Regions from separate parts of the Mesorhizobium sp. USDA 4132 genome, predicted to be linked through region 2. Evidence: riboswitches for the same ligand, from Rfam matches in the RefSeq annotation. Region 2 holds a riboswitch; each other region holds the start of a gene.
What was found. Region 2 has a riboswitch for cobalamin ahead of bluB (5,6-dimethylbenzimidazole synthase). Riboswitches for the same ligand answer to the same signal wherever they lie in the genome.

Region 1 (4,459 bases), 1.1 Mb from region 2:
GTAATCGAACAGGTTTGCCGCCGCCTGTGCAAGATCACTGGACCGGCTCAGGTCAAAAACCGCTGCGGCGAGTTCCATTCCCTTCACGGGAGCAGAACCGAACCGGATCAATGCCTCGCCGGTCTCGACATGGTCGGCATTGAGCCTGACCGCCGCTCCTGGCGCGTAATGGGAAGCGAGCATGCCGGGAGCCTCGATGATCGCCGCCGGTCCCTCAGGCCGGATCACCGCAAGACCGGTTGCCTTCTCGATCTCTTCCACGGCCACCCCACCCGGCCGCAGCAGCCGGATCACGCCATCCTCGACACGAACGATGGTCGATTCGACACCGACCGGAGCCGCGCCGCCGTCGATGATCAAAGCCAGCTTGTCGCCCAGGTCGTCGGCCACATGGGCGGCGCTGGTTGGGCTCACCTTGCCGGACGTGTTGGCGCTCGGCGCCGCAAGCGGCTTGCCGAAGGCGCGGATCAGATCGGAAGCGAAGCCCTTGGGAAGCCGGATGCCGACCGTGTCGAGCCCGGCCGTCGCCAGCGCGTGGATGCCGCTTTCGGGCTTCAGGGCCAGGATCAGGGTGAGGGGGCCCGGCCAGAAGGCTTGGCCAAGCTTTTTCGAAATCGGATCGAAGTCGGCATAACGCTCGGCCATGGCAAGATCCGACATATGGCAGATCAGCGGATTGAAGCGCGGCCGGCCCTTGGTCTCGTAGATGCGGGTGATGGCGGCGGGATTGGTGGCATCGGCCGCAAGCCCGTAGACCGTCTCGGTCGGGATCGCCACGGGAAGGCCGTCGCCGAGCACGGCGCAGGCCTGGGCAAGCGCGCCGTCATGGTCCCGGGTGATGTCGATGATTTGAGCCGTCATATCCGCCCGTCAATAACGCGGACCCGGGCGTCTTCATAGCTTTTTGATGATCTCGCGGAGCATTTCGTTGGAGGTGCCGAGCATCAGCACGTTCTTGATCGCTTCCATCGGATCGTTGGTCCGGAACAGAAGGCCGTTCTTGCGGATCGAGCGGTTGATCTGCAGCGGCTGGCCGGCCTCTCGTTCGACAGCAACGGCGAAATACATGCGCGAATAGGCCGTGCTGATACGCTCGAAGAACGTTTCCTCCCCGCCCATCTCCGAGACGAAATTGGCAATGTAGAAGGACCAGCTGACCGGCACGCCGTGGGCAAGTTGCGTTTTTGCCGCCGTGACATGGCAATAGCCGAGATGCGGCCGCTCATCGAGCGTGTGGTGAAAGATGATCTTCGGAAACTTGATCGAGCGATGGAAGGAGTTGATCCGGTTGTGGCTTGTCTCGCCGGCCGCCTCCAGCCTTTTGCCTGTGCGCTCGGCGACCTCGTCATGGGTGAGATAACGGCGCTCTTCCGGCAGCCAGATCGGATTGTAGCGGGCGATGCGCCCCGTCCGAAGGAATTCGGAATGGGCAGCGGTCTTCACTGCCACCGGCGCCGGAGGCTTTGGTGGAGGAGCTTTATAGTAACGGATTTTCCCCTTGGCCTGCACGGTGGCATCGCTCCCATTCGAGCCGGGATTTTATGGCTTATCCCTTAATGACAGGTTTCGCTTTCGCGGGGCTGGAGTGTTGCATTCCGGGCCGTTTCGCCGCTGTCGCCAACGCGGTTGCCGATGTCGCAATGTCGCCTATGCGACACGCCCGCTCGATGATTATATCCGCCTCGATCTTGAGGTGCCGCCTGTCTAGGGAAGGCGGAGAATTGGGAAGCCGGCAGGGGTCTTCGAAACCTTGATCCGGCGCTGCCCCCGCAACGGTGGTGGAGCAAGAAAGCTTGGTACAGGCCACTGGGAAAGAGCCGAAAAGGCCGCCCGGGAAGGCGCCGAGCCCGTCCCGCAACGGACAGCTCCTGAGCCCGGAAACCAGCCTCGGGACAAAAGATGACGACCGGACGCGGCGGGCGTTCGGGACAGGGTTTGGGGCGGGCCTGGGGGCCGGCCGGCATTTCCATGTCCTTCCGCTGTCCACATTGACGAGGAAGGGAAGTATATGGAAATTCGCAATCAGGCCCTGCGGCAGCTCAAGAACCGCCGCGAGGGGTTCAGCCTCGAACAGCCCTTCTATACCGATCCCGCCTATTTCAAGCTCGATCTGGAAATGATCTGGTACCGCGACTGGCTGTTCGTCGGGCATGATTGCGAGCTGCCCAAGGCCGGCGCCTATTTCACCCTGCAGATCGGCGATTATCCGGTCGTTATCGTGCGCGGCCGCGACAACCAGATCCGGGCGCTGCACAATACCTGCCGCCATCGTGGCAGCCGTGTCTGCACCAAGGAACATGGCTCGGCGGTGCGGCTCGTTTGTCCCTACCATCAATGGACCTACGAGCTGGACGGCTCGCTTCTGGTCGGTCGCCAGATGGGCCAGGACTTCGACAAGACCCAATTCAGCATGAAGAAGGTCCATTGCGAGAGCGTCGCCGGCTTTATCTTCATCTGTCTTGCCAACGAGGCGCCGGATTTCGCGCCGGTTCGCGCCGCCATCGAGCCTTATATGGCCCCGCACCGCCTGTCGGAAGCCAAGGTCGCGCACCAGTCGACGATCATCGAAAAGGGCAACTGGAAGCTCGTCTGGGAAAACAACCGCGAGTGTTACCACTGCGCCGCCAACCACCCGGAACTCTGCCGCACCTATCCGGAATCGCCGACCGCGACCGGTGTCCAGGGCGCCAAGGACGATCCGGTCATCGCCGCCCATTGGCAGCGCTGTGAGACGGCCGGGTTGCCGAGCGAGTTCCGGATGGACGAGACCGGCCAGTTCCGCGTCGCGCGCATGCCGCTGATCGAGGATGCCGAGAGCTATACGATGAGCGGCCGCAACGCCGTACAGCGCAAACTCTCCGACGACGTGACGATCAATTCGATCGGCACCATGCTGCTGTTCCACTATCCAAGCAGCTGGAACCACATTCTCGGTGACCACGCGATCTCGTTCCGCGTCACCCCGCTCGGGCCGGAAGAAACGGCGGTTACCACCAAATGGCTGGTCCACAAGGACGCGGTCGAGGGCGTCGACTACAATCTCGAAGAACTGACCCATGTCTGGAACATGACCAACGACCAGGACCGTCAGATCGTGGAGGAAAACGCTTTCGGCATCCGCTCGCCCGCCTACGAGCCCGGTCCTTACTCGCCACTCCACGAAGGCGGCGTCATGCAGTTCGTCGAATGGTACTCGAACTTCATGGTCAATCGGCTGCAGGGCGACCAGGCGAAACTTTCGATCGTCGCCTGATCGCCAATTCGTGATCGGCGTTGATCGGCACGGGGCGTGGCTCCAGGAACGGAATCCCGCGTGTGGCGTTGTTTTCTGATTGAAAATCAGAATGAGGAAGCACCCCGCATGAACGCCTTTCGCCTACGCCTGACCGCAGCGGCAGTCGCGGTGGTCACGACATTTGCTGGCCTTGTACCCGCGCAGGCTGTCCAAATGCCGGCTCCGCCATCCGGCATTTCGGCCGCCAGCGATGTCACCAATGTCCAGTACCGTCGCGACTTCCGGCGTGACCGATACGGTTGGTATCGCGGCCATCGCGGTTACCGCGACCGCCGCCCCGGTTATCGTTATCACAACGGTTTCTGGTTCCCGCTGGCCGCCTTCGGTGCCGGTGCCATTATCGGCGGCGCTATCCAGGCGGATCGGGGTTATGGCAGCCGCCACGTCGCCTGGTGTGAAAGCCGTTATCGCAGCTATCGGGCCTGGGACGATACCTATGCACCGCGCGCCGGCGTGCGGGCACGCTGCATCTCGCCTTACAGGTAAGCAGTATTGGCCATCCCAAGGCAAGCCCGGTTGCACACATGCCGCGACCGGGCTTGCATCGTCGCGGCCCGCGTTAATCACGCGTTCAGGATGAACTTCCCAAGGGTTGCAACGAAATAGAATTCCGCTGCATATTGAAATAACTGGCTGGCAAAATAGAACATGGACAAGGGATCTGGGGGCTTAACATGACGCTTTTCAAGAAGATTGCGGCTGCGGGCATCTCCGCTGCCGTTCTCGCCGGCTCGCTGATGCCGGCTCAGGCGATGCCGGTGCCGACCGCTCCGGCCGGGATCGCAACGAACGCCAATACCGACGTGACCCTCGTGCAATACGGTCGCCACGGCGGCGGCTGGTATGGCGGGCATCGCGGTTATCGCGACTACCGGCCGGGCTATCGACGCCATAACGGCTACTGGTTCCCGCTGGCCGCCTTCGGTGCCGGTGCGCTGATCGGCGGTGCCATTGCCTCCCAGCCGCGTTACGTCGAGCCGGCGCCGGTCTATCGCGGCGGGGACGACATCAATCCGCGCCACTACGAATGGTGCGCCGAGCGTTATCGCTCCTACGACGCCTATTCGAACTCGTTCCAACCGAACTACGGCCCGCGTCAGACCTGCTATTCGCCCTATTTCTAAGAGCGGCCGATAGGCAAAGTTCAACCCGTCCGACATCAAG
Region 2 (4,459 bases):
GGCGCTTTCGATCAGCCGAGTGGACTTGTCATGGGCGAGCATATCTACTGTGCCGACAAGGGAGATTTCTACGAACTGCCGGAGGACGGCGTGCCGCATTATCCGGGCGATCGTCCCGCATCTGCCTGAACCATAAAAAACTCTCGGAACAACGTTGCCGCGGTCTGCTGCGGACATTAAATCGGTACCATGACCCAGGATATCAGCCAGACATTTCGTATCGCCGTTGCCCAGCTCAACCCGACCGTCGGCGATATCGCCGGCAATATGGCGCTGGCCCGAGAAGCCCGAAGGGATGCCGCTCGCGAAGAGGCCGATCTCATCCTCTTCACCGAGCTCTTCCTGTCCGGTTATCCGCCGGAAGACCTCGTCCTGAAACCGGCTTTCCTCAACGCCTGCCTGAAGGCGGTGGAGGAGCTTGCCGCCGATACGGCAGACGGCGGCCCCGGCGTCATCATCGGCTTCCCACGTCAGGGAAAGGAAGGCCGGCACAATTCGATCGCCGTGCTCGACGGCGGCAAGGTGATCGCCGTGCGCGACAAGATTGACCTGCCGAATTACGGCGAATTCGACGAGAAGCGCGTCTTCATCGCCGGCGAGATGCCGGGCCCCGTCAATTTCCGCGGCGTGCGGCTCGGCATTCCGATCTGCGAGGACATCTGGGGCGATCTCGGCGTCTGCGAGACGCTCTCGGAAAGCGGGGCGGAAATCCTGCTGGTGCCGAACGGTTCGCCCTATTTTCGCGGCAAGGTGGATATTCGCCATCAGGTCGTTCTGAAGCAGGTGATCGAGACCGGCCTGCCGATGATCTACGCGGCCCAGCTCGGCGGTCAGGACGAACTGGTCTTCGACGGCGCAAGCTTCGCCTTCAACACCGACAAGTCGCTCGCCTTCCAGATGAGCCAGTTCGAGGCGGCCGTCGCCGTCACCGAATGGAGACGGATTGGCGAGACCTGGCATTGCGCCCGCGGACCGATGGCCCGCATTCCGGAAAAGGAGGAGGCGGATTACCGTGCCTGCCTTCTGGGCTTCCGCGACTACGTCAACAAGAACGGCTTCAAGTCGGTCGTTCTCGGCCTGTCCGGCGGCATCGACAGTGCCATCTGCGCGGCGATCGCTGTCGATGCGCTGGGCGAGGAGAGGGTGCGCACGGTGATGCTGCCCTATCGCTACACCTCCGAGGATTCGCTGAAGGACGCAGCCGATTGCGCCAGGGCGCTCGGCTGCCGGTACGACATCGTGCAGATCGCCGAGCCGGTGGACGGTTTTTCGTCAGCGCTGGCCGAGCTGTTCGAAGGAACCGACGAGGGGATTACCGAAGAGAACCTCCAGAGCCGCGCCCGCGGCACGATCCTGATGGCGATCTCCAACAAGTTCGGCTCGATGGTGGTGACGACCGGCAACAAGTCGGAAATGTCGGTCGGCTACGCAACGCTCTACGGCGACATGAACGGCGGCTTCAATCCGATCAAGGACCTCTACAAGATGCAGGTCTACGCGCTGGCCGCCTGGCGCAACGAACACCTGCCGCCGACGGCTCTTGGCCCAAGCGGCGAGGTGATCCCGAAGAACATCATCTCCAAGGCCCCGTCCGCGGAACTCAGACCCAACCAGACCGACCAGGATTCGCTGCCGCCCTATCCGGTGCTCGACGACATTCTCGAATGCCTCGTCGAGCTGGAAATGGGCACCGAGGAGATCGTCGCCCGCGGCCACGACATCGCGACTGTTCACCGGATCGAACACCTGCTCTATCTCGCCGAATACAAGCGGCGCCAATCGGCGCCGGGCGTCAAGATCACCAAGAAGAATTTTGGCCGCGACCGGCGCTATCCGATCACCAACCGTTTCCGCGACCGGTAGGAGAGGATCATGGCCCCGCGCAGCTCGGTCGAGATCTTCAATATCCGGACGAGGGCGATGCGAGTGGTCTGGCAGACGGAAGCCCTGTTCGAGGCGCCCAACTGGTCGCCGGACGGGCGTTACCTGATGCTCAACAGCGAGGGCCTGATCTATCGTCTGTCGCCGGACGGTGACGGCGAGCCTGAACCGGTCGATACCGGCTTTGCCCGCCAATGCAACAACGACCACGGCATTTCGCCGGACGGTTCGCTGATCGCCATTTCCGACAAGGTAGAGTTCGGCAAGTCGACGATCTATGTGCTTCCCGCCGGCGGCGGCGTGCCGCGGCTGGTGACCCGGAACCTGCCGTCCTACTGGCATGGCTGGTCGCCGGACGGAAAAAACTTCGCCTATTGCGGCATCCGCGGCGACGAGTTCGACATCTATACGATCGGCATCGAAGGTGGCGCAGAGAAGCGGCTGACATTCGGCGAGGGCCGCAATGACGGGCCGGACTATTCGCCGGATGGAAAATGGATCTATTTCAATTCCAGTCGCACCGGGCTGATGCAGATCTGGCGCGTCCCGGCCGCAGGCGGCGCCGCGGAGCGGATCACCGACGGCGGTTACGGCGACTGGTTTCCGCATCCGTCTCCGAAGGGTGACAAGATCGTTTTTGTTTCCTACGACGCCGATGTCTTCGACCACCCGCGCGATCTCGACGTCCGCGTCAGGCTGATGGACATGGACGGCGGCAATGTCGAAACGCTGTTCGAGCTTTTCGGCGGGCAAGGCACGATGAATTCGCCGAACTGGTCGCCTGATGGCGATGAGTTTGCCTATGTGCGCTATTTCCCTGTCGCATGAACGCCTTGCGCCGAAGATAGCGTGAGGGCATAAACGATCCTGTCAGGTGCCGGCGACAAGCCGGAGAATCGGGAATCCGGGGTGGAACCGGAACGTGCCCAACGCTGTGAGGTGGACGCTCGGCCGCAGGATATGAGAGCCACTGGGATTTTCTCGGGAAGGCGGCGGTGGAGGCGGACGAAGCCAAGTCAGAAGACCGGCCTGACGAGATAGACCAGCCCGCGCGGACGGCGGAACGGTTTCGGACCTCTTTTTGCCCAAAGGCTTCAAGCCGGGAAGGCGAGGGAGCGACGGCATTGTTGGGGACTTGACGATGCAGACTGATCCTTTCGCCCATGCCTTGCTGCCTGCCGGCGAGTTTTCCAAGGTCGAACGCGCCGCCGTCTACCGGGCGATCGAGACACGCCGCGACGTGCGCGACCAGTTCCTGCCCGATCCGCTGCCGGACGACCTGGTGATGCGGCTGCTTGGCGCCGCGCATTCGGCACCCTCGGTCGGCTTCATGCAGCCTTGGAATTTCATCCTCATCCGCGATCCGGCGGTACGCGAGGCGGCTCGTGCCGCCTTCTCGCGCGCCAATGACGAAGCCGTGGAGATGTTTGCCGACGAAAGCCGCGACCTCTACCGCAGTCTCAAGCTCGAAGGCATCGTCAAGGCGCCGCTGTCGATCTGCGTCACCTGCGATCCGGACCGCGCCGGTCCGGTCGTGCTCGGCCGCACTCACAATCCGCGCATGGATGCCTATTCGACCGTCTGCGCCGTGCAGAACCTCTGGCTCGCGGCAAGGGCCGAGGGCGTCGGTGTTGGCTGGGTCAGCATTTTCCGCGACGAGGACGTGCGCGGACTGCTCGGTATTCCCGACCGTGTCGAGATCGTCGCCTGGCTCTGCCTCGGTTATGTCGATCGGCTCTACGGCGAACCCGAACTGGCGCTCAAGGGCTGGCGCCAGCGTTTAGGCCTGGACGCGCTGATCTTTCAGGACCGATGGGACAGCCGCTGACTATTGCTGCGGCTGCGGTCCTGCCGATTTCGGATTGGTGAGATCAATACCCGCTTCGGGCAGGAAGGTCGGCCCGACGGTGCGCACCTTTTTGCTTGGGTCGTATGGCCGCTCCGGCGGCGGCGTGAGCACTGGCGGCGGGACTGCGGTTGCCTGCGGCTTTTGCGGTGGGTGGGTGCGCAGGTTGGTAATTCCGGAATAAGGCTCCTCTTGCCTGGGAAGCTCGATGCCCGGCACCTTTCGCTTGTCGTCGACTACAGGCGGCAGCGGCTCGAAAGAAGGGATGCAGCGCTGTTCGCGAATGGCGGCGAGAATGGCATTCCGCTCTTCCGAGGGCAGGATCATCTGCCGCGAACCGTTGCGCTCAGCTGTCAGCGTGTCGCGGCTCTGCTCCATTCTGTCCAGCGCATCCCGCATCTGGCCGCAGACCTCGGCATTGGGGCCGCCGAGAACCACGACGCTGCCGTTGCCGCAGCCGGCTCGGCGCATGTCGACCCGCAGTTCGCGGATATCGGCATTATATTCGCCGAGCTGCTGGGCATAGCTGCGCGCCGCGGACGTGTTGCCGATGATCTCCGGGCTGTTTCCAAGTTTCCGGTAGAGCGCTGCGCAAACGGCAGGGTCTCCCGCCAGCGCTGCAGCAGGCAAAAACAAGAGCGGTATGGTCAGCAGGCCGCGAAGCGGTATCGGCAATTCCGGCATCCTCTCCTTTAGTAGAAGATGCCATCATGGAACGTGCCGGTTGATAAT
Region 3 (4,459 bases), 2.4 Mb from region 2:
CGCCTGAACCTGCAGGCGCATCGGCTTGTTCGCGACTTCCACGAAGCCTTTTATGCGCAGCACGTTCTCTGCCTCCGCGGTCGCAGAAATGCGGGCGGCGAGCTGTTCGGCATCGGTGACTGCGGCCAGATCGACGACGAAGCTGTCGAAATCGTCGTGATCGTGGTCGAGTTCGTCGTCGTGATGGGTCTTGCGGTTTTCGATATCGTCCTCGACGGCGAGGCCGAGGCCAATCAGTACGGCCGGATCGATGGCGCCATTGGCGGCCGCGACGATTTTCACGGCACGCGGCAGATGGGCGGACACGCGATCCCTGGCGGTCGCGAGGCCGGCGGCATCCAGGAGGTCGCTCTTGGTGAGCACGATCATGTCGGCACAGGCCACCTGGTCCTCGAACACTTCCTCGACCGGGTCGTCATGGTCGATCGAACCGTCCGCGTCGCGCTGCGCTTCCAGCGCCTCGTGATCGTCGGCAACGCGACCTTCGGCGAGCGCCAGTCCGTCGACCACGGCAATCACGGCGTCAACCGTCACACGCGCCTTGACGTCAGGCCACTGGAAGGCCTGGACGAGCGGTTTCGGCAACGCGAGGCCGGAGGTCTCGATGAGGATGTGATCGACGCAGGGTTCGATGGCCAGGATACGGTCGATCGCCGGCACGAAATCGTCCGCCACGGTGCAGCAGATGCAGCCGTTGGCAAGCTCGATGATGTTGTCTTCCGGGCAGCTTTCGATGCCGCAGCCCTTCAGCACGTCGCCGTCTATGCCGACATCGCCGAATTCGTTGACGATGATCGCCAGCCGCTTGCCTTTCAGGTTTTCGATCAGGTTGCGGATCAGCGTGGTCTTGCCGGCTCCCAGAAACCCGGTAACGACGGTGCAGGGAACGCGGTCGAACGAAACGCTCATGATGGCATGTCCTCGTGGTGATGAAAGGGTGGAATACGGGCCGTCATGCCCTTGCCGCGCAGGCAGGTCGGGCGGCCGCGAAGGGGAAGGAAACCGCGCTCGTCCTCGGCCAGCATCATCGCGCCGGTGACGATGTCCTCGACATTGTCGAGCGACAGGTGGCCGAAGACATAGGACCAGCCGCTCTTGTGGTTGAAGGCGGCACTCGGGCTTTTTTCGCAATTGGCAAGGCAGGTGACCGGCTTGACCGCGAGCGGCTTGCCGCTTGCTGCCTCGCGCAGCGCCGCGATCAGTGCGATGCCTGGCCGGATTTCGCCGTCGGACGCGTCACGGCAATTGGTGCAGACGAAAATCGTCACATCTGCCGGGCCGGCGGTTGCCGGATCATCTGGTCGGTGGTCACTCATCGGTCAGCCGCGTTCCCGCCGGGGTCGAAAAATCGGGGCGCGGAGCAGAAGGTCGAAAATCCCTCTGCGGTGATCGAGAAACTTCCTCCGGAGCACCCCGCCCGGTGAAGCAAAATTAATCGGACGGCAGGTCTCCTGGCTCGCGGGTCGTCGCCATTTGCCTGCCTTCCCAGGATACCGTTGGCCGGATTTCCCAGTGGCTTGACGGCCAAATGGCCGTTTTAGGCAATGGCTCGCCGCCTACAGTTGCGGGGGCAGCCGCGGCATTGATCCTGAAAAGGGATCGCACCGCATTCTCTCTTAGCCCTCCCCGTTGCCGGAAAGGGACCATCTCTCTTCAAGTAAGCCCGGTCGCAGGCCCATGTCAATGCGTCGCAAAGGCGATTGCCGTGACGGCGAATTCGTCTATAGTGATCGAGCCTATGGTGCCCGAAAGGGTTTTAGAGGGAATGCGGTGCGACGGAATTCTGCCGTCCAACCCGCGGCTGCCCCCGCAACTGTAAGCGGAAAGTCTTCGACCAAAACGGCCGTCCGGCCGTCATGCCACTGGGAAATCCGGCCAACGGACTTCTGGGAAGGCGGGAGAAGGCGTCCGATCCGCGAGCCAGGAGACCTGCCAGAGGCGGCAAAGAACGTGAACGGCCCTCGGGTGGAGGGCGAAAGGACGAGACCATGGTTACGAATTCTGCTGCAGCTGCAGTCACCATTTCCGCTTCGAAGATCATTCCCCTCAGCATGACGGCCCTGCTCGGCCTGTTCATCGTCGGCTTTGTCGGCTTCTCGCATCTGGAAGTCGTCCACAATGCCGCGCATGACACGCGCCACTCGCTCGCCTTCCCCTGCCACTGAGGAGTTCTCCCCAATGTCGTTGTTTCGCAACATCGTCTTCACGGCGGTGATCGCCGGGCTTTTGTCCGGACTGCTGCTGACCGTGATGCAGAGTTTCTCCACCGTGCCGCTGATCCTGCGGGCGGAAGTGTTCGAAAATGCCGCGCCCGAGGCAGGCCACAGCCATGACGCAGCACCTGCCGCAGGTGCTGCGTCATCCGCCGCCGAGCATCACCACGGCGAGGAAGCCTGGGCTCCCGCCGATGGCTTCGAGCGTTTCATCTATACACTCGCCGCGGACATGCTGTCGGCTATCGGTTTTGCCCTTGTCCTCATCGCCGCCTCGGAAGCGTTCGGCGGCTTCAAGGGCTGGCGCGGTGGCCTGATGTTCGGCATTGCCGGCTTTCTCACCGTCATTCTCGCGCCCGGCCTTGGCCTGCCGCCGGAACTGCCCGGCATGCCGGCCGCGGAACTCGGTCCGCGCCAGATCTGGTGGGTCTCGACGGCTGTCTGCACGGCAATCGGTCTCGGCCTGCTCGCCTACACACGCTCGGCCGTATTTGCAGCGCTTGCGGTCGTGCTGCTGATCGCCCCGCATCTGGTCGGCGCGCCGCTGCCGCCCAGCCATGAAACGGCCGTCCCGATGGATCTCTATGCCCGCTTCGTCAACGCCGTCTATGCCACCAACCTGGTGTTCTGGGCGGTGCTCGGTGCGCTGGCCGGTGTCGTCCGCGAAAAGTTCCGCGCTGGCGAGGAAGCTTCTGCCGGATCTTCGGCGAAGCTCGCTTCCCGGTGAAGGAGATCGATGAGGCGTCCGTCGAGCGTCACCGCGCCAAGATGGCGAACCGCAAGGCGGTTCAGGATGCGGAAGTGGCAGAGAAGACCCAGGAAAAGGGTCTTCTCATCGTCCATACCGGCTCCGGAAAAGGCAAATCCACAGCCGCCTTCGGCCTGGCGCTGCGCATGCTCGGCAACAACCGCCGGGTCGGCGTCGTGCAGTTCATCAAGGGCGCCTGGTCGACTGGGGAGCAGCCGGCGCTTGCCGTCTTCGGCGACCGCGTCGCCTGGCACACGATGGGTGAAGGTTTTACCTGGGAGACCCAGGACCTGAAGCGCGACGTCGCCGCGGCGGAAAAGGCCTGGGAAAAGGCACTCGAGCTGATGGCGGACGAGACGATCGGGCTCGTCATCCTCGACGAACTCAACATCGCGCTCCGTTATGACTATCTCGATCTCGACAAGATCGTCGCCGCGTTACAGGCACGGCGGCTGGATCTGCATGTGGTCGTCACCGGCCGCAACGCCAAGCCGGCGCTGATCGAGGCCGCCGACATGGTGACCGAGATGTCGCTGGTCAAACACCACTTCAAGGCGGGCGTGAAGGCCCAGGCCGGCATCGAGTTTTAGCCATGGTTGGGGTCAAGCCAGCTCGGGCGCTGATGTTTCAGGGAACGGGCTCGGATGTGGGCAAGTCGCTGGTCGTGGCCGGGCTTGCCCGCGCCTTTACGCTACGCGGCCTGAAGATCATGCCTTTCAAGCCGCAGAACATGTCGAACAATGCCGCGGTCACCGCGGATGGCGGCGAAATCGGCCGGGCGCAGGCGCTGCAGGCGCGTGCCGCCGGCGCACCGCTCAGCGTCCACATGAACCCGGTGCTCCTGAAGCCGCAGAGCGAGGTGGGTGCGCAGGTGGTGGTGCAAGGCAGGGTCGAAGGCAATGCCAAGGCCGCCGAGTATCAGAGCCTCAAGCCCGGGCTCATGCCGCGGGTTCTGGAAAGTTTCGAAATCCTCCGCAATCAGGCTGATCTCGTGCTGGTCGAGGGTGCCGGCAGCGCCTCGGAAATCAATCTTCGCCACAATGACATCGCCAATATGGGGTTTGCCCGGGCCGCCGACGTGCCGGTGGTGCTGATCGGCGATATCGACCGCGGCGGGGTGATTGCCAGCCTTGCCGGCACGAGGTTGGTGCTCGATCCCGAGGATGCGGCGATGATCCGGGGTTTTATCGTCAATCGTTTTCGGGGCGATCCGGCCCTGTTCGCCGACGGCATGCGGATGATCGGGGAACTCACCGGTTGGCAGTCGATCGGGCTGTTGCCGCATTTTGCCGATGCGGCCCGGCTGCCGGCCGAAGATGCGCTTGGCCTTAATGCACCTTCTGTGCGGAAGGCTGGTGCGAAGATCAGGATCGCGGTGCCGATCCTGCCGCATATCTCCAATTTCGACGATCTCGATCCGCTGGAAGCGGAGCCGGATGTCGATCTGATCCGGGTCCGGCCGGGACAGGCCATTCCCGGCGATTGCGATCTCGTGCTG
Region 4 (4,459 bases), on a different contig from region 2:
ACTCCGCCTCGCCGATATCGGCGCGCAGCACGTGGTAGTCGGATCCCCACGGCTCGTAGTTCTTCAGCCGCTTCGACAGGCCGACATACCAGACGGGCGATACCAGGAAAGAGGCGGGCGCATCGTCGAACAGCTTCTGCTGGGCATCCAGCGCAATCGCCACCCGCTTTTCCGGATTGCCTTCGGTCGCAAATCGATCGAGGATCGCGTCGAAGCCACGCGAGGCATATTTCGCATAGTTCAGCGAAGCGCCGCTTCTCAGCATCGAGTTCAGGAAGAAGGCGGCATCGCCGCTCGGGGCAGTGTGCTGCGCCCAGAGCGCGATGTCGAAGTCCCCGGCCGCAGCCATCTGCTGGATGTTTTCCACCACCTGCGTATCGATGGCGATGCCGATCTTTGCGAGTTCCGCCTTGACCACCGGCAGCATGGTGACGAGATCAGGACGCTGCGGATAGGTTATGACCAGCAGACGCAGCGGCTTGCCGCCTTTTTCGCGCATGCCGCCGCTGCCTTTTGCCCAGCCGGCTTCGTCGAGGAGCGCTGCGGCCTTGGCAGGGTCGATCGGGCGTGCCTCTCTGCCCGCAAAGGGGAAATAGGAGGCGTAGGCGCCGGTGGCGGGGTCGCCACCGTTGATCGCGGTGGCAAGCTCCTTGCGGTCGAAGGCCAGATCGATCGCCTGGCGCACCTTCACATCATCCATCGGCGGCCGGGCAGTGTTGAAAAAAGCGAGATACTGGTATCCGACCGGGAACGACTTGATTGCCAGATCAGGGTTTGTCTGGAGCCGGCTCACGACTTCCGACGGCAAGCCGAAAGCCAAATCGAGCTCGCCGGCCTCCAGCGCCAGCGTCAGGGTCTGGGCATCACCGAACTTGCGGAAATTAACCGGCGAACGCTTGTCGGCGCCGGCGAAATGCACGTTGGGCTCCAGCGTGATCGAGGCATCCGTCTTGAAGGCGGAGATCCGGTAAGGACCGCTGAAGACGGCGTTGCCGGCCGAGGTGGGTTTGTAGGCGATCAGCGGCCATTCGGCGAAGAGCGCCTGGATGAAAGGCACCGGCTTTTCGGTTGTCACCTTCAGCGTCAGGTCATCGGCCGCCTCGAATGTCAGCTTGCCACCGGTGGCGAGCGCCGCCTTGTTGCTGGCGAATGTGTTGTCGAAGCCCGCCGCCAGCGCTTTGGCTGTCATCGGCGTGCCGTCGGAAAACAGGCGGCCGTGTTTCAGGGTCACGGTCCAGGTCAGGTCGCCGGTGCGCTGCGCCTTTTCGGCCAGTTCAGGCACGAGCTTGCCGTCCCGATCGACGGTGAAGAGGTTCTCGCCGACCCCGTGGCTGACCAGCGCCCAGCCGTTCGAGCCCTTGGCCGGATCCGTGCCATTGGTGATGTAGGTGGCGCCGACGCGAACCGGCTCGGCAGCGAAGACAGTGCCTGCGGTGACAAAGATGGCGGCACTGAGCCAGGCGGCGGCCAGGCGCGATAGAGTGTGCGACGTCAATTCTCTTTCCTCTTGTTCTGTTCGGATGGGGTGCGAAGCCGCTGCTTGCGGCCCGTTGGGTGATAGGCGAAGTCCTCGACGATCCCACCGCCGAGCAGGTGCTCGCCGATGATCCGGTCGATCGCATCTTCGTTGACGCCGCCGTAATAGGTTCCTTCCGGAAATACCTGCAGCACGGGCGCCAGATTGCAGGGGCCGAGACAGGTGGATTTTGCGGTCATCGTGCCGTCGCCGGCAGTGCGCAGTTTCTGCCGCTCCTGCTGGTTGCGCAGATGTCCCCAGATCACATCGGCTCCAGCCGCGTTGCAGGGACCGCCCTGGCAGACGAGCACGCGACGTTTCTGGGCCGGCACGAGCGATCCCTCGGCAACGGGCGGCGTGTCGGTCTGCGGCACGTCCAGTGCTTCGGCGGTTTCGAGCAGTTCGCCTATCAGCCGCGCCATCAACGTGCTCGAGGCGATATCCCGGGTGATCGAAAGGGCCGGCCAGCGCCGGCTATCGACCGCTTTCCAGCGCTTCAGCGATTTCGTCAGCCAGATAAGGAAACTCGGCTCCATGGGCAGGACGAGCGGCACGATAACGACGGTTTCGACATCCTCGTCGAGCAGATCGGACAGCGCGTCGCGCAGGGAGGGGGTACCCTGTTCGGTAAAGGCGACCCGAACCGTTCCGGCTCCGGTCACGCCGGCTGCAAGTTTCGCGAGCCGTTGCATTTCCAGATGCGGCGATGCCGCAAAGGCGGATTTCGCAATCAGCAGGACGGCGCGCCCGGATACGTTCTGGGAAGATAATCCCTGTGTTTTCACTGCCTTCGTCTCACTCAAGGAGGAGGCAGCAAAAATGAAGGTTGCGGCAGGCACGATGGCCCGACGGAACCGTCATTCCTGTGGCACACCCCGACCACGGAACTTCTATCGTCAGGCAGGTCTCCTGGCTCGCGGGTCAAAGCCTTCATCGTCCGTCTTCCCGGCATTGACTGCCAGTGACATGTTGGACGAACGGCTCACCGCTCACAGTTGCGGGACAGCTCCGGTTTTTACCGGATTCCCTCTTAGCTTCCATCGCGGGATGGAAGAACCTTGACGCCGCCAACCTACACTCCCTCTGCCGACTGTCAACGGCGCCGCTTCATGCCGCATCATCGCATCAATGCGATGCCCCGGAGCCGCCGACGGCAACGATCGTAAAGGGTTTTCCTTCGACGGGAATCGTACGGACCTCCTTCAGGCTTTCCGCATCGACGACGCGAACCAGCGAGTGCCGCGGATCGGTAATGACGATATGACCGTCCGCAACGGCAAGGCGCGGACGCGGATCACGCCAATGGCCGTCCTTGCTGTAGGGCTCGGTGACCTTGGCTTTGCGAACGATCTCGCCCTTGATCACGTCCAGCACATGAAGATCACCGTCCTCCGTCAGGATGTAGGCACTGCGCGGCGTTGCTGGGTCCAGCAGGAAGTCGACGCGGCGGGTGGGCAGGGCGATCAGCCGGAAGTGCTTCTCGCTGTCCGGATCGATCAGGACGATTTTGTCCTCGCCGTAGTTGCCGAGGAAGAACTGCATTGCCTTACCGCCAAGCAAGGTACCAGTCGAACCTTTCGGCATGTCAGATGGGGTAAGCGAGCATTTCCAGTTTCGGTCCATCAAGTCCGCCAGGACGGGCGACAAGAACGCCTTCCTTGCAACCGAAAGCAACCAGCAGGGACGAAGTGGCCTCGCCGTGAAGATCGGTGCATTTCGCGACGTCACCGAGCTGCTTGCCCGCTTCATCGACGACGCGAAGACCGACCCTCGGCGGCAGTTCGTCGGGCTTGGTTTCGACTTCAGTGTTTGGGACCGACACCAGCACGAAACGACCCATCGTCACCGCTACGCCGTGATGCGGCTTCGTCGTGTCGACTGTCTTCACGTCAGCCCTGCCTTCGAGAAGAGCCGTTTCGTCGATGATATCCGCCTTGCCGCCTCGATCGTAAAAGAGGATCGCATGGTCGTCATGTGGAACGACGTGGAAAGGACGCTTGCCCTCGAAAGTCACGGGCAACAGCCCCACCTCGGAAACCTCCAGGTCCCGATGCTCCCCGTGATCGGAGAAATCGATGCCAGTCTTGAGGACGTGCACGATGTCATGATCCGACTGCGTGGCGAATACGCTCCGGCCGGACGCGCTGGCGGTCAGCGCCGCAGGACCCTTGACGTCGTAGCGGCCGAGTTCCTTGCCGTTCTCGAAGTCGATGGCGCGGACGACTGGATTCGTATGATCGCCGACAAACAGGCGCCATGCCTCTTTCGTCTCATGATCATCATCGGCAAACGCTCCGGAAGCAGCAAAGATGAGGCCTGACGCGACAGCTGTCAGCAGACGGTTTCGAGTGAGAAAAGACGAGGCGGGTGACGGCCCTCGCTTGTCGATCCCGATCTCATCGACGGCGAACTTCTTTCCGTGCGGCTCCGTCAGGATGCGGTTGAGAAGCTTGGTTTTGCCAGCACCGAGATAGCCGGTCAAAACGGTCACCGGAGTTGGTTGAGATTTCTGCCGTGACATGACTTGTCTCCAGATTGACGGTAGCTTCGATCATTAGTTATTATGTTATAACATAACAAACGCGATCGTTGTCAATCCCCGAGAATGCGATGATCGACATTTGCCGGATCGCGATGCAGATCGAAACAAGACTGGCGGAGATGGACCGAGAGTGGGATGTCGAACGAACGCTGGAGACGAACGCTTCAACCGCCTTGGATGGCCGGGAGCTATCGAACTGTACTTTCCCGGACGATAAGCTCCCATTCGACGGGTGCGGTGTATGATTTGGCATCGTTGATCCGTGCGACGATCGCCTCGGCCGTCAGCTTGCCAATACGCTCGCGATCAGGGCGAACCGTCGTTAGGGAGGGACTAACGCAGCTCGCCGCCTCGTTGTCTCCAAATCCAACAACGCCGATATCTTGGGGAACGCGCCGGCC

Region 1: another riboswitch for cobalamin. It lies ahead of ACZ9IU_RS05105 (aromatic ring-hydroxylating oxygenase subunit alpha); the one in region 2 lies ahead of bluB (5,6-dimethylbenzimidazole synthase).
Region 3: another riboswitch for cobalamin. It lies ahead of ACZ9IU_RS22005 (DUF1636 family protein); the one in region 2 lies ahead of bluB (5,6-dimethylbenzimidazole synthase).
Region 4: another riboswitch for cobalamin. It lies ahead of ACZ9IU_RS26590 ((2Fe-2S) ferredoxin domain-containing protein); the one in region 2 lies ahead of bluB (5,6-dimethylbenzimidazole synthase).

The regions. Positions count from the first base shown of each region.
Region 1 covers NZ_JBWCCP010000001.1:1,002,187-1,006,645, forward strand. Annotated here, with positions in the region: gene ACZ9IU_RS05095 (L-threonylcarbamoyladenylate synthase) at 1-861, opposite strand, end outside; gene ACZ9IU_RS05100 (DUF6656 family protein) at 895-1,491, opposite strand; cobalamin riboswitch at 1,675-1,904, shown strand; gene ACZ9IU_RS05105 (aromatic ring-hydroxylating oxygenase subunit alpha) at 2,009-3,253, shown strand; gene ACZ9IU_RS05110 (BA14K family protein) at 3,362-3,781, shown strand; gene ACZ9IU_RS05115 (BA14K family protein) at 3,970-4,419, shown strand.
Region 2 covers NZ_JBWCCP010000001.1:2,061,157-2,065,615, forward strand. Annotated here, with positions in the region: gene ACZ9IU_RS10730 (GFA family protein) at 1-129, shown strand, start outside; gene ACZ9IU_RS10735 (NAD+ synthase) at 190-1,863, shown strand; gene ACZ9IU_RS10740 (TolB family protein) at 1,873-2,709, shown strand; cobalamin riboswitch at 2,737-2,928, shown strand; gene bluB (5,6-dimethylbenzimidazole synthase) at 3,023-3,709, shown strand; gene ACZ9IU_RS10750 (hypothetical protein) at 3,710-4,402, opposite strand.
Region 3 covers NZ_JBWCCP010000001.1:4,435,970-4,440,428, reverse strand. Annotated here, with positions in the region: gene cobW (cobalamin biosynthesis protein CobW) at 1-909, opposite strand, end outside; gene ACZ9IU_RS22005 (DUF1636 family protein) at 906-1,316, opposite strand; cobalamin riboswitch at 1,425-1,663, opposite strand; cobalamin riboswitch at 1,723-1,951, shown strand; gene ACZ9IU_RS22000 (CbtB domain-containing protein) at 1,989-2,165, shown strand; gene ACZ9IU_RS21995 (CbtA family protein) at 2,179-2,940, shown strand; gene cobO (cob(I)yrinic acid a,c-diamide adenosyltransferase) at 2,937-3,551, shown strand; gene ACZ9IU_RS21985 (cobyric acid synthase) at 3,554-4,459, shown strand, end outside.
Region 4 covers NZ_JBWCCP010000002.1:826,143-830,601, forward strand. Annotated here, with positions in the region: gene ACZ9IU_RS26585 (ABC transporter substrate-binding protein) at 1-1,495, opposite strand, end outside; gene ACZ9IU_RS26590 ((2Fe-2S) ferredoxin domain-containing protein) at 1,492-2,301, opposite strand; cobalamin riboswitch at 2,399-2,593, opposite strand; gene ACZ9IU_RS26595 (hypothetical protein) at 2,642-3,058, opposite strand; gene ACZ9IU_RS26600 (YncE family protein) at 3,102-4,037, opposite strand; gene ACZ9IU_RS26605 (LacI family DNA-binding transcriptional regulator) at 4,247-4,459, opposite strand, start outside.